3 regions of the Pseudoalteromonas sp. SANK 73390 genome follow, and region 1 is predicted to be linked to each of the others. Evidence: predicted binding sites of a transcription regulator. Region 1 holds the regulator's gene; each other region holds the start of a gene.
What was found. Region 1 encodes sigma-54, which starts transcription at its own class of promoters, with help from an activator protein. Its sites were predicted from a motif close to GTTGGCACGNNNNTNGNNT; they were not measured.
Positions count from the first base shown of each region.

Region 2: the regulator sigma-54 is predicted to act here: its motif matches at 3,026-3,044, upstream of SANK73390_RS14900 (P-II family nitrogen regulator).
Region 3: the regulator sigma-54 is predicted to act here: its motif matches at 2,446-2,464, upstream of glnA (glutamate--ammonia ligase).

Region 1 covers NZ_ARPN01000055.1:70,317-75,279, reverse strand. Annotated here, with positions in the region: gene lptC (LPS export ABC transporter periplasmic protein LptC) at 1-121, shown strand, start outside; gene lptA (lipopolysaccharide transport periplasmic protein LptA) at 111-638, shown strand; gene lptB (LPS export ABC transporter ATP-binding protein) at 641-1,366, shown strand; gene SANK73390_RS07970 (RNA polymerase factor sigma-54) at 1,423-2,934, shown strand; gene hpf (ribosome hibernation promoting factor) at 2,962-3,249, shown strand; gene ptsN (PTS IIA-like nitrogen regulatory protein PtsN) at 3,252-3,704, shown strand; gene rapZ (RNase adapter RapZ) at 3,723-4,568, shown strand; gene SANK73390_RS07950 (HPr family phosphocarrier protein) at 4,573-4,845, shown strand.
Region 2 covers NZ_ARPN01000109.1:206,528-211,490, forward strand. Annotated here, with positions in the region: gene SANK73390_RS14885 (EAL domain-containing protein) at 1-352, shown strand, start outside; partial or broken gene SANK73390_RS14890 (DUF2797 domain-containing protein) at 331-1,139, opposite strand; gene SANK73390_RS14895 (S10 family peptidase) at 1,256-2,764, opposite strand; gene SANK73390_RS14900 (P-II family nitrogen regulator) at 3,087-3,425, shown strand; partial or broken gene SANK73390_RS14905 (ammonium transporter) at 3,438-4,668, shown strand; gene mrcB (penicillin-binding protein 1B) at 4,799-4,963, shown strand, end outside.
Region 3 covers NZ_ARPN01000128.1:59,670-64,632, reverse strand. Annotated here, with positions in the region: gene glnL (nitrogen regulation protein NR(II)) at 1-327, opposite strand, end outside; gene glnA (glutamate--ammonia ligase) at 975-2,381, opposite strand; gene typA (translational GTPase TypA) at 2,840-4,663, shown strand; gene SANK73390_RS17850 (CZB domain-containing protein) at 4,713-4,963, opposite strand, start outside.

The DNA.
Region 1 (4,963 bases):
AAGGCCTGTAGAGATTACAGGCCCTAGTTTAAAAATTAACGGCAAAGGGCTTTATGCTGATTTAAACACGGATATCATTGAACTTATAAACCATACTCGAACTATTTATTATGACCAATAAACTATGTATTACCGCTATGCTTGTTGGATTGTTATTTTGCCAACCAAGCATCGCAAAACAAAACGACTTTGCAAATGAAGTTTCTATCAAAGCAGGCAAGCAACAGGCTCAGCTCAAGACCAATATTGGTATATTTGAAAAAAACGTAGAGATCATTCACGGCAAACGTAAAATTAATGCTGATAGACTTGAAGTTCACCGGCGCGAAGAGCTTGGGGACAACAAACAACTGTTAGTTGCTACAGGCTCTCCAGCTCAGTTTTCAGAACAACAAGCTGACGGTACCAAGTTAACTGCCAGCGCACAAGAAATTCGCTATGATGTTGCTAATCGTACTTTAGTGATTAAAGGGGATGCCTCGATTAATCAAGCTGGGCAAATTATTCAAGCTCAGTCTATTACCTACGATATGGATAAACAACTGATAAGTGCCGAAAGAGGTGAGCAAGATAACGCGCGCGTACACACCATACTCGTACCAGAAAAAACACCTAAAAAAGCGGGTCAAGGTAATTAAATATGAGTGTATTAACAGCAACTGCTCTGGCAAAAAGTTACAAAGACCGACAAGTTGTTAAAAACGTCAGCCTTAGTGTTGAAGCAGGTAGTATTGTTGGCCTTCTTGGTCCCAATGGAGCAGGAAAAACCACCAGCTTTTACATGATTGTAGGTCTCGTGCCAAGCGATAATGGCACCGTGTGCATCAACGATCATGACATTACACTATTGCCAATGCATAACCGAGCACGTTTAGGCATTGGCTATTTACCTCAAGAGTCATCAATTTTTAGAAAGCTCACGGTATATCAAAATTTAATGGCGATTTTGGAAACTCGCAACTCACTGAATAAGATAGCCCGTGAGCAAATTTTAAATGAACTACTGGATGAGTTTAACATTCAACACATTCGCGATAGCTTAGGTATGGCACTGTCAGGCGGAGAACGCAGAAGAGTAGAAATTGCTCGCGCTTTAGCCGCAAATCCTAAATTTATCCTTTTAGATGAGCCTTTTGCTGGTGTTGATCCCATTTCAGTGTTAGATATAAAGAAAATTATCGAACATTTAAAAAATAGAGGTATTGGTGTGTTAATCACCGATCACAATGTTCGTGAAACTCTTGATGTATGTGAAAAAGCTTATATTGTCTCACATGGTGAATTAATCGCCTCTGGTACTCCTGAACATGTTTTAGCAGATCAAACTGTCAGAGATGTCTACCTAGGTGAACAATTCAAGCTATAGTTAATGTACGTTTAGTCACAATAATAATAGAAAACCAGAAGGATTGTTAAAGGTAGATGAGGCAATCGTTACAGCTGCGCATGGGGCAGCAACTTACCATGACACCACAGTTACAGCAGGCTATTCGCTTGCTGCAACTAAGCACGTTGGATCTACAGCAAGAGATCCAAGAAGCTCTTGATAGCAACCCGCTTCTTGAAGTAGATGAGTCAGAGCCAGAATCTGATGCGCAAAACAGTGCCCAAGATAAAAATGGTAAAGATGAAAACCAAGAGGACACGCATTTAGACAGTCAAGATATCGAGCCTGTAAGTGACTACGAAATAGATTCGGATGCCGCACTAAGTAAAGAGACCGTGAGCGACGACCTCGCTATGGATGTGACATGGGATGAGTACATGAGTGCAGCTCCTGCTGCCAGTAGTGGACCCATGCCTGAAGACGAGACTATTTATCAAGGTGAGACGACGGAAACGCTTCATGAATATTTAATGTGGCAGCTCGAATTAACGCCTTTTAGCCCAACAGATCGCGGCATCGCAGTCGCTATTGTAGAAGCCATAGACGAAAACGGTACATTCACCTTAAGTACCGAAGATCTCTTAGAGAGCTTGAATGATGGCAACAGTGGCGAACATATTGAATTAGATGAAGTAGAAGCCGTATTAAAACGAATTCAACTTTTTGATCCTATTGGCATTGGCGCTCGCTCACTACAAGAGTGCTTGTGTATTCAGCTCAATCAATTTGACCCGCATACAACTCCTTGGTTGAGCGAAACTAAAATGATCCTCAATGAGCACATTGAGCTACTTGCAAGTCGCGACTATCGGACCTTGATGAAAAAAACCAAGCTCAAAGAGACTGAGCTCAAGGAGATCGTAACATTAATTCACACTCTTAACCCAAAACCTGCGGCAAGCATTATTCGTGAAGAGTCTGAATATGTCATTCCTGATGTATCAGTTAAGAAGATAAAAGGCCGCTGGGTAGTTGAGCTAAATCCGGAGTGCATGCCTAAAATTCGTGTTAACAATCAATATGCTGCAATGTCTCGCTCAGTGAAATCCAGCACAGATAGTCAATTCATTCGCTCTCATTTACAAGAAGCAAAGTGGTTTATTAAAAGCTTAGAAAGCAGAAATGAAACATTAATGAAAGTTACTAATTGCATTGTCCAACAACAACAGGCATTCTTTGAACATGGCCCTGAGGCAATGAGACCCATGGTGTTAAATGATGTTGCAGAAATGGTTGAAATGCACGAGTCCACCATTTCACGAGTGACCACACAAAAATATATGCACACACCTAGAGGCATTTTTGAGTTGAAGTATTTCTTCTCAAGTCATGTTAGTACTGAAAATGGAGGTGAGTGCTCGTCCACAGCAATCAGAGCACTAATCAAAAAGCTAATTGCTGCAGAAAATACTGCTAAGCCATTAAGCGACAGTAAAATAGCAGATATATTAGCGGAGCAAGGAATTAAGGTGGCCCGACGCACCATAGCAAAATATCGGGAGTCGTTAGCCATTCCACCGTCAAATCAGCGTAAAAGCTTGATTTAGGCGTATTACCTAAGAAGGAAAATGCTTATGCAACTAAATTTAACTGGTCGTCATGTAGAAATAACCGATGCATTAAGAGACTATGTCAACAACAAGTTTGCAAAGTTAGAAAGGCATTTTGATCATATAAACAATGTACATGTGATCTTAGATGTTGAAAAGCTAGTACAAAAAGCAGAGGCGACATTGCACGTTAATGGCGGAGAGCTTTTTGCCTCGACAGAACATCAGGACATGTATGCTGCGATCGACGGCCTAATTAATAAGCTAGATCGTCAGGTAATTAAGCACAAAGAGAAGCTAATTCGACATTAATTATGAAATTAAGCTCGATAATCAATAAGGACTGTAGCAAAGCTGCGGTCCTTTTTAATAGCAAAAAACGTATACTCGAATACATTAGCGAGTTAGCGCACGAACAGCTACCCAATTTAAATCAGCACGATATCCTTAGCGCATTAATGGCCCGGGAGAAACTCGGCAGTACAGGTATAGGTAAAGGGATTGCCCTGCCCCATGGTCGGATAATAGGTCTTGAAGTCGTGACAGCTTTACTATTAGTCAATCAACAAGGGGTTGAATTTGATGCCATTGATAATCGGCCTGTTGATATATTTCTTGCTTTAATTGTGCCTGATGGCGATAACGAACAACATTTAAAAACTTTGTCATCGATAGCTCAGCAGCTAAACAATAAAGAATTTTGTAAACAGCTAAGGAACGCTAGCAATGACGAGGAACTTTATGCCATTATTGCCTCAGCAGACTAGGTTATTAAGAGAAGCATAATGGAATTAATCATCATCAGCGGTCGCTCTGGTTCAGGCAAGTCAGTTGCACTTCGTGTATTAGAAGATTTAGGGTATTATTGCGTTGATAATATCCCAGTCAATTTATTACCGTCCTTAGTACGTAGTGTCTCTGATAACTACGATAAAATCGCTGTAAGCATTGATGTAAGAAATCTGCCAAAAGAGCAACAAGACTTTAATGATATTTTAGAATATTTGCCAGGTTTTGCTAACCCAATGCTGTTCTATCTAGACAGCGATGATAATACGCTCATACGACGCTTTTCTGAAACGCGTCGTTTGCATCCATTATCAGTGAATGACTTACCCCTAGATTTAGCAATACAAGAAGAAAAACGACTGCTAGATGTGCTAACTACACGTGCCGATGTGCTCATAGACACAACTGATTTAAGCGTACACCAGTTGGCTGAAACCATTCGTGAGCGTATTTTAGGAAAAAAAGATAAGCAACTAATCGTTACTTTCCAATCTTTTGGGTTTAAACATGGCATACCCAAAGAAGCTGATTATGTCTTTGACGCGCGCTTTTTACCCAACCCACATTGGGAACCTGAGCTAAAACCCTTAACAGGCTTAGACCAACCAGTTAAAGACTATCTGGCTAGTCATAGCATCGTGCAAAAATTCACATGGCAAATTCAAACTTTTGTGCAAACTTGGTTACCCCACTTAGAGCGAAATAATCGCAGCTATTTAACCATTGCGATCGGATGCACAGGTGGACAACACCGTTCGGTTTATTTGGCACAAACGATTGGTGAAAGCTTTGCGCGAACTCATCCTAATATTAAAATTCGCCACAGAGAGCAAGATAATTAACCTTATGCGTTGTGAAGACACCTTTTTAATTCAAAATAAATGTGGTTTACATGCAAGAGCCGCATCTGTACTCGCTCAACTTGCTATAAAGTTTGATGCTCAGATAACCCTATATCAAGATGACAAATCAGCAGATGGCAATAGTGTGCTCGCATTGCTTTTGTTAGAAAGCAGTCAAGGCAAAGAAGTTAAAGTGGTATGTGATGGTCCAGATGCCAAAGGTGCGTTACACGCAATTGGTGAGCTGATCGCACAAAAGTTTTATGAACAAGAATAAGTTAGCTAATCAAGTTCAGTAATTAAAATTTTCTCAGAGCTTGGTAAGGTACGCGTATTTACGTTAAACTCTTAGTCATGCACTGCGCCTAAATTTCTAAATCATACCCTAGCTGGCT
Region 2 (4,963 bases), on a different contig from region 1:
TGAGCTGAAAAAGTTAAAAAGCTTAGGTGTTTCCATTGCCTTAGATGATTTTGGTACAGGTTATTCAGCACTTAGTTACTTGACTAAATTACCGATAGATACCTTAAAGATAGACGCCAGCTTTGTGGCTAAAATTCCAGACGAATATGGTAATAGCGAGATTGTAGCGGCGATTATTGCGATGGCAAAGGCGCTGAACTTGCAGGTTGTGGCTGAAGGCGTTGAAAAGCCAGAGCAGCGCCAGTTTTTACAAAAACTGGCCTGCAATACCATTCAAGGTTATATGTATTGTAAACCTTTATGTTGTGATGACTGGCTACGTTTTTATCATCAAGAGAAAGTGACTTCATAGGAAGTGAATTTACGAATGTTGATCACGCCAGTATCAAAAATGAGATATTGGCCTTTAATGCCCTGCAAAACGCCTGTTACTTCAGGGTTTTTGTCAAAGTTAAAAGAAGTGATTTTGCTTGGGAACAGTTCAACTGGAAAGCTCAAGTCTACTACTTCTTCATCAAGGCACTCAATGGCCGTGGCACCAAAAAGTTCAGCTAATTCGTCTAACTTTTCTTGAATTTGTGGAATAAGCTCTTTTGCTGCGGCTTTTAAGTCTACTTCACTTGCCACACCTTTGAGCATATTGCGCCAGTTGGTTTTATCTGCGATAAATTGTGCCAGTGCTACTTCAACTAAACCTGATTGCAATCGAGTTTGTACTTTAAAAATAGGCAATGCTTGGGTAGCACCTTGATCTATCCATCGAGTTGGAATTTGTGTATGACGTGTAATACCTACCTTCAAACCTGACGTGTTTGCTAAATAAACATAGTGGGGGATCATACAATTCTCTTCCCCCCACTGAGGTTCACGGCAAGTGCCTTTGTCAAAATGGCAAGTCTCTGGCTTCATAATACACATATCGCAGCTTGCAAGCTTTCGCATACAAACAAAGCAATGTCCTTGAGAATAACTTTTTTGGTTTTTTTGCCACAGTTACAACAGAAAATATTGCCAGTGTGAGTTAGTGTGATTTGTTTACCCATGTAGTTATTCAAATCCACAAGTTCGTTGCCAATGGGTAATTGATATTGAATTGGTTGGGTAAGCTGTGCTTTTAGCTTGCTTAAAGTGCCTTGCATCTTTACGCCCCTAAAGATGTTAAAAGGGCGATACTACCAAGGCATTTGCTAAGTCACAATGTGTATAGATGCTTTAGTGCCAATAGCGTCGCTATTGGCACTAAATCTGAAGGTGATTAATATTTTGCTGATTGTGTTTGGCTTTTTAACGATGCTTTAATAAATTCGCGTAAATCATCATTTGAGGTCTTTAGGTCTTCTTTACGCAGATACATCATATGACCAGAGCGATACCCTTTGAAGCTTAAACGGTCACGCATTTTGCCACTTGGGTCCAATTGCCACATAGTATATTTAGCATCAAAGTAGTTGGTTGCACCATCATAGTAGCCGGCTTGTACCAGTACGTTTAAATAGGGGTTTTCAGCCATCGCTTCACGTAATTGTTCACCAGTGTTGTTTTTACTGCGATCCCAAGGGTATACATTAGCGAGCATTTTGTATTGTATATCTGTTTTGTAATTTAATTCTTCACGAAGGTAATGATTAATAGCAGGTGTAAATGCATGCAACCAAGCACTTAATTCAGGGTAATAATCAGGTTTATCGCCGGTCTCTTTTCTGTCGATACCTAGATAGCGAGAATCTAATCGGCCTAAAATATAGCCTTTATCGCGAAGTAGCTCTTTCCAAAATGCATTATTACTGACATCTAAATTACTGCGCATAACAAATGCTTTAGACAGGCCACTATAATGTGCAACTCGCTGTGCAATCTCTTGCTGCTCGCTTGGCGAAATGAATGCGCCTTTAGCCAATGCAGGTAAGTATTGGTTAATTGTAAAAGCTTCTACTTCAGCGAGTACTTCGTTTAGGTCTTTTTGCTGTAATTGCGTTGGTAGTGCTTTGTGATGCCACGCAGTTGCTGCAAAGTAGGGTAGACGGTTTGCGGCTTTGACCGGGCCATCGCGTTTGATACCAATATCAGTAGGGGATACCAAAACAACACCGTTTAAAAACCACCAATGTGCTTGTTGTAATTCTTTAGCAAGCCCTGAAACGCGTACTGTGCCATAGCTTTCACCAATTAAAAACTTAGGTGATAACGAGCGGTTATTGCGAGTAATGAAGGTATTAATCCAATCAGCTAGGTATTTTATATCGGCATTCACACCAAAAAACTGCGCCTTTTGTTCATCTGCACTGGGCATTTTCCCGTCTTTATTAGGTAAAATGCGTGAATAGCCCGTTTTTACTGGGTTTACAAAGACAATATCGGCAACGTCAAGCACTGAGTGTGGGTTATCTTTCATCCCATAAGGCTGCATAGGGTAACCTTCGTCATCTATTTTTAAGATACGAGGTCCTGTGTAGGCAATATGCATCCAAACTGAAGCAGAGCCCGGTCCACCGTTAAATGAAATTAATAGTGGGCGCTTACTGATATCATCTACTTTATCTTTTTTATAGTAGTTGTAGTATAGCGTTGCAGTTGATTCACCCTCTTCATTCCAAACTGGTTGGGTGCCAGATGTCACACTGTAGTTGATACGTTCGCCGTTGATGGTCGCACGATGATTACTAACCACCTTACTGTCAATATCGATGGTGCGGCTATGTTCCGCTGCTGTGCTGTTAAGGCTAATTGCAATAACACAAACTGTCAGCAACTTACTTAGGCTCATGATTTTCCCCAATGAATAAATTTATAACATTACAGTTGTTTTTTGCACAACTTTCAAAGGGTATGAGTCAAATACCAAAAATAGCGGGATAATTGGCGCATATCAACACTTTGAAGCAAGTAGTTGATGTAAAAAAAGGCAGTGCTAGAGTAGTTGCACCATCTATGAACAGTGTGAATATAAATGCACTCAAGTGGTGCGTTTATGTTTTTTTTATTAAGTTCTTATTTTGTAACATTATGAAATTACTTTGTTTAATTTTATGGCACGAAGGTTGGATTAGGGTAACTAACAGGATAAACCTGTCCTAAGGGGGCCAACAATGAAAATGATAAGTGCAATAATAAAACCATTTAAATTGGATGAAGTTCGAGAAGCGTTAGCTGATTTGGGTGTTGAAGGCATGACTGTGGTTGATGTGAAAGGTTTCGGCCGTCAACGAGGTCACACTGAGTTATACCGTGGAGCTGAGTATCAAGTTGATTTTATTCCAAAAATAAAATTAGAAATCGCAACACGCAGTGAGAATACACAGCGCGTTGTGGACACGCTAACCAAAGCTGCCAGTACGGGTAAAATTGGTGATGGCAAAATTTTTGTGTATGACTTAGACCAAATCGTGCGGATCCGTACCGGCGAATTAGATGAAGAAGCGATTTAAGGGGCCAATGTAATGGAAAACGCAATAATAGAACTCAAATTCTCTCTCAACACTTTTTACTTTTTAATTTCTGGCGTGCTAGTGATGTGGATGGCAGCTGGGTTTGCCATGCTAGAGGCAGGCTTAGTCCGTTCCAAAAACACCACCGAAATTTTAACAAAGAACATAACCTTATATGCGATAGCATGTACGATGTTCTTGTTAGTGGGCTACAACATCATGTATGTGGGAAATACCGAAGGAGGCATAGTGCCCAGCTTTGGTGCATTAATTGGATCACCTACTGCGGATGCGGATCACGCGTTAGAGTCAGACTTTTTTTTCCAAGTGGTGTTTGTCGCCACGGCCATGTCAATTGTATCTGGTGCTGTAGCTGAGCGTATGAAATTATGGGCATTTTTAGCTTTTACTGTGGTTTTAACTGGCTTTATATATCCTGTTGAAGGTTATTGGACATGGGGAGGTGGCTTTTTATCTGCATTAGGTTTTGTGGATTTTGCAGGCTCAGCAATTGTGCATGGTGCAGGTGCAGCAGCAGCACTAGCTGGGGTTATTCTGTTAGGCGCTCGAAAAGGAAAGTATGGTAAAAAATGGTGAAATATATCCAATTCCAGGCTCGAACATGCCATTGGCAACACTCGGTACGTTTATACTTTGGATGGGGTGGTTTGGTTTTAATGGTGGCTCGCAGTTATTTTTAGCCGATAAATCAAACGCTGTAGCAGTTAGCCAAATTTTACTTAATACCAATGCTGCAGCCGCAACGGGTGCAATAGCGGCATTGTTAGTATGTAAAGCTTTGTGGGGTAAAGCTGATTTAACCATGATATTAAATGGCGCATTAGCAGGGTTGGTTGTGATAACGGCAGAACCTGCGTCACCAACGCCTTTAATGGCCTGTTTATTGGGTGCGTTAGGAGGCTCTTTGGTGGTATTTAGTATTGTATTTTTAGACAAAGCTAAAATAGATGACCCTGTTGGGGCTATTTCAGTGCACGGCACCTGTGGAATGTTAGGTGTTATGCTAGTGCCGTTATCAAATACTGATGCGACCTTTGTGAATCAGTTTATTGGTCTTGCATGTATCCTTGGGTTCGTATTTGTTGCGTCTTACTTGGTTTGGGCGTTACTTAAGAAAACTGTGGGCATTCGTGTTGGTGCAGAAGAAGAAATTAGCGGTATGGACCAGCATGACTGTGGGATAGATGCTTATCCTGAGTTTGTTTCGGTACGTAGCCAATAGTTGATGAGTACATTGTCTCTAATAGTGGTTGTTGAGCGGGCCGATTTGGCCCGCACTCTCTTTCAGGCTTAGTTAATCTAAGGTACTCTATGCTCTGGCATATTTAACTTAGAAGTTTGTAAACAGTGGCATGGTAGATAAAAACAATAACGACACAATCAAAACACAGAAAAAGCCCACTCGTACCTCGCCTAAAACGTCTCGTACAAAAAGTAGTTCAGCTAAAAATAATAAGGCTAAAAAGGCTGTGCCACAATCTCGTTTTGGGGCATTTAAACAACGTGTACTGCAAGCT
Region 3 (4,963 bases), on a different contig from region 1:
AATAAAAGCACTGCTTTGATGATGAATACGTCTGGCATGTAAGTTTAAAGTAGCAGCTCGGCTATCGATAAATACAACGTCTACTCGGTGTTGCTGGCAATCTACGCCATCCTCTAGGGCATATTGAGCTAGACGTTCAAAGTCAATGTGGTGGTGGCTAAAAATGTCATTAATAGGTTGGCCTATTAAGCGCTTTAAACCCAAGCCAAATAATTCACTGCAACTATTATTGGCATATTGAATGGTAAACTTATCGTCTAATAGCAATATGCAAGTTGCTAAGTTATGCCATAAGGCATTTAAAAAAGGGTGAGTACTTTGTGCCATGATGGATCGCCTATCGTTTCTTTGCACCAAGATGGTGCACTATATCATGCCGTTTTTCTATGAGCTATGGATTAATGCGGTTGGCTCGGTATAGGTAAAATGTGCTTTTAGGGCTTGAAGCAATTTTTACGCCGTGTTCATTGAATAGGAATATAACTAACCTGATGCCCATCTTGGGCAACGTTTCTAAGAGCAAATGTAGTTTTTGTACTGACCAACTTAATATTTAAGGATAACAGCACTATCAAACCCCCAGAGAAGCTGGCTTTTACTTGTCAAATAAAGGAAATGCTACCTGTATCTTTTCATATTGTCTGTAAATTACTGGACGAGGAAATTTTAAGGCTTTTTAGTTTTTTAAAAGCAAGAGTGCAGGGTTGCGCTTTGATTGTTTTAAGGGGTTATTGAGGTTTATTTTTCAAAATTTTGATGTGATATATCTGAATATATCCGATGACCATTTTCACGACATGCCATTGGCTGAGAAGCTGCAACGTAAAGCATTTGTAATAAGCAATATACAGAATACGTATAATCTATGGCTTCCTATGTTGGTGTTATACTACTTTGTTTGAGTACGTAAAAGTCGCTTTACCAAAAAAAGCCCGCATAGCGGGCTTGAGAACACATATGATTTAACTGCGTAATTAAACGCTGTAGTACATTTCAAACTCAATTGGATGAGTTGTCATGTTCAGTTTTTCCACTTCTTGTGACTTAAGTGAGATATAAGCATCGATTAAGTCGTCAGTGAATACGCCACCTTGAATTAAAAATTCACGGTCAGCATCAAGACATGCCAATGCTTCGTCTAGTGATGCTGCAACAGTTGGGATCTCAGCTGCTTCTTCAGCTGGAAGGTCGTATAAATCTTTATCCATTGCATCGCCAGGGTGGATCTTGTTCTTAATACCGTCAAGGCCCGCCATTAACATTGCTGAGAATGCAAGGTAAGGGTTAGCAGTTGGATCAGGGAAGCGAACTTCAATGCGACGCCCTTTTTCAGATGGAACCACTGGAATACGGATTGATGCAGAACGGTTACGTGCAGAGTAAGCAAGCATAACAGGTGCTTCAAAACCAGGTACTAAACGCTTGTACGAGTTAGTTGATGCGTTAGCAAATGCATTAATAGCTTTAGCGTGCTTGATGATACCACCAATATAGTAAAGCGCCTCTTCAGAAAGACCGCCGTACTTGTCGCCCGCGAAGATGTTTTTACCATCTTTACCAAGTGATTGGTGGCAATGCATACCTGATCCGTTGTCACCCACTACTGGCTTAGGCATGAAAGTCGCCGTTTTGCCGTAAAGGTGTGCCATATTGTGGATAACGTATTTCATTTCTTGGATTTCGTCAGCTTTTAACACCATGGTATTAAAGCGAGTCGCAATCTCATTTTGACCTGCAGTGGCAACTTCATGGTGATGTGCTTCTACTACTTGCCCCATTTCTTCAAGTACCAAGCAGGTTGCTGAGCGCCAATCTTGTGATGAGTCTACTGGTGCAACTGGGAAGTATCCGCCTTTCACGCCTGGACGGTGACCGGTGTTACCGCCTTCGTAATCTTTGTCTGAGTTCCAAGATGCCTCTTGTGCGTCGATTTTGTACATAGAGCCAGACATGTCAGTTTTGTACTTCACGTCATCAAATAAGAAAAACTCTGGTTCTGGGCCAAATAAAACTGTATCTGCGATACCTGTTGAACGCATATATTCTTCAGCGCGTTTTGCTACAGAGCGAGGATCACGTTCGTAACCTTGTAATGTTGAAGGCTCAACAACGTCACAACGTACAATGAGAGTTGTCTCTTCAGCGAATGGGTCTAATTTAGCTGATGCTGCATCAGGCATTAATACCATGTCAGACTCGTTAATGCCTTTCCAACCTGCAATTGAAGAACCATCAAACATTTTACCGTCTTCAAAAAAGTCTTCATCGGCTTGGTGATGAGGAATAGATACGTGTTGCTCTTTACCTTTTGTATCTGTAAAGCGTAAATCTACAAATTTAACGTCATGTTCTTTAATAAAATCTAAAACCGATTGTGACATGTGTCCTCCAACTCGTTGGTTTTTTTATGCTTGCTGCATTAACTTAATGCGATTGCGCTTTTTTAAGCTTAATATGTGCCAGTTTTATCAAGTTAATGATTGTAGACGGTTTTTTATATTTTTCCATGGTGTGAACATACATTTTGCACCAACTTGGTGCTAGGGTGCATTGCTTTGGTGCGTTTAATATTGGCGCTAGGTGCATGTATTTTTAATCACTTAATACTCTTAATAGTACGCTTTTTCTGCAAAAAAAGGTTGTAAATCATTGCTGTCATCACAAAGTAACAAAATTTATGCTGGATAAACTTTCTTCTATCGTCGGAATAAGGGATAATGTGCGCCCTTTAAATCCTATAATGGGACATCTCTGGCGCGCCGGACCCTTCATTTTAAAATGAAGCGAAACCGCGTAGATCGACTAGGATCACTGAGATTCAACTTCTTTGAGTAAGAATATGAACATCGAAAAGTTAAGAAATATCGCGATTATCGCACACGTTGACCACGGTAAAACAACCCTAGTTGATAAGTTGCTAGAGCAATCAGGCACACTAGAAACACGCGGCGGCAATGAAGAGCGTGTAATGGATTCAAATGATATCGAGAAAGAACGTGGTATCACAATCCTAGCTAAAAATACGGCAATTGGCTGGAATGATTACCATATCAATATCGTAGACACTCCTGGACACGCTGATTTCGGTGGTGAAGTAGAACGTGTTCTTTCAATGGTTGATTCTGTATTATTACTCGTTGATGCACAAGAAGGCCCGATGCCACAAACGCGTTTCGTAACGCAAAAAGCATTTGCATTAGGTCTTAAGCCAATTGTTGTTATTAACAAAATCGATAAGCCAGGTGCGCGTCCTGATTGGGTTATGGACCAAGTATTCGATTTATTCGATAACTTAGGTGCATCTGATGACCAGTTGGATTTCCAAGTTATTTATGCATCAGCAATCAACGGCTGGGCTACACTAGATTTAGACAGCCCTTCAGACAACATGCAACCTATGTTTGAAGCAATTGTTGATCAAGTAGCAGCACCAGATGCAGACGCTGATGGTGGACTGCAAATGCAGATATCACAGCTTGATTACAACTCATATATTGGTGTTATCGGTGTTGGCCGTATCAAGCGTGGTACAGTTAAATTAAACCAACAAGTAACAATCGTTGGTGCAGATGGTAATAAACGCAACGGTAAAGTAGGTCAGGTGCTAACTTATTTAGGCCTTGACCGTCACGAAGCTCAAGAGGCATCGGCTGGTGATATCATCGCAATCACGGGATTAGGCGAGTTAAAAATCTCTGATACTATCTGTGATGTGAATACAGTAGAAGCACTACCTGCATTATCTGTAGATGAACCAACAGTAACAATGACGTTCTCTGTAAATACTTCACCATTTGCAGGTCAAGAAGGTAAATTCGTAACGTCACGTAACATTCTTGAGCGTTTAGAAAACGAATTAGTTCATAACGTAGCACTTCGTGTAGAAGAAACTGACAATCCAGATAGCTTCCGTGTATCAGGTCGTGGTGAATTGCATTTAGGTATTTTGATTGAGAATATGCGTCGTGAAGGTTACGAGCTTGCTGTATCACGTCCAGAAGTAATTCTACGTGAAGTAGACGGTCAATTAGAAGAACCGTTTGAAACAGTGACTGTTGACGTTCAAGAAGAGCATCAAGGTTCTATCATGGAGCAACTTGGCTTGCGTAAAGCTGAAATGACAGACATGGCACCAGATGGTAAAGGCCGTGTACGGTTAGACTTTATGATGCCAAGCCGTGGCTTAATCGGTTTCCAAACTGATTTCATGACGCTAACGTCTGGTTCTGGTTTGATGTACCACACTTTTGACCATTATGGTCCTCACAAAGGTGGTTCAATCGGCAAGCGTAAGAACGGTGTCTTGATTGCAAATGCAACGGGTAAAGCATTAACTAACGCACTCTTTAACTTACAAGAGCGTGGTAAGCTATTTATTGGCCACGGTGTTGAAGTGTACGAAGGTATGGTTATCGGTATTCACAGCCGTGATAATGACTTGACGGTTAACGCGCTTAAAGGTAAGCAGTTAACGAACGTACGTGCATCAGGTACTGATGAAGCACAAACACTTGTGCCACCTATCAGAATGTCACTTGAGCAAGCACTAGAGTTCATCGATGATGACGAGTTAGTAGAAGTAACACCTGTGAATATTCGTATTCGTAAGAAGTTACTAACGGAAAGTGAGCGTAAGCGTGCAAGCCGTCAATCGAAAGATTAATTTGATTATATATTGATAAAAACGCCGCGACTAAGCGGCGTTTTTTATTTTAAAATAAACCATAACTCTCGGTTTCTTCTGGTTCATAACCTTGTAAATGTTCAGGCCTAAAAATAGCACTGGGGTCAATGAGTACTGTGTGTGTGTCGCCCCGCTTAATTAACCCTTGCATCATTTTTTTTGTCTGAGGGTCAATGTCAAAGCCGATGTTGGTTATTTCACTGAGCGATTTTATTTCGCTTTCTTCACAGTGCATATTATCTTCAACTTGATCGACTAATAAGCCAATATGCGGCTTAT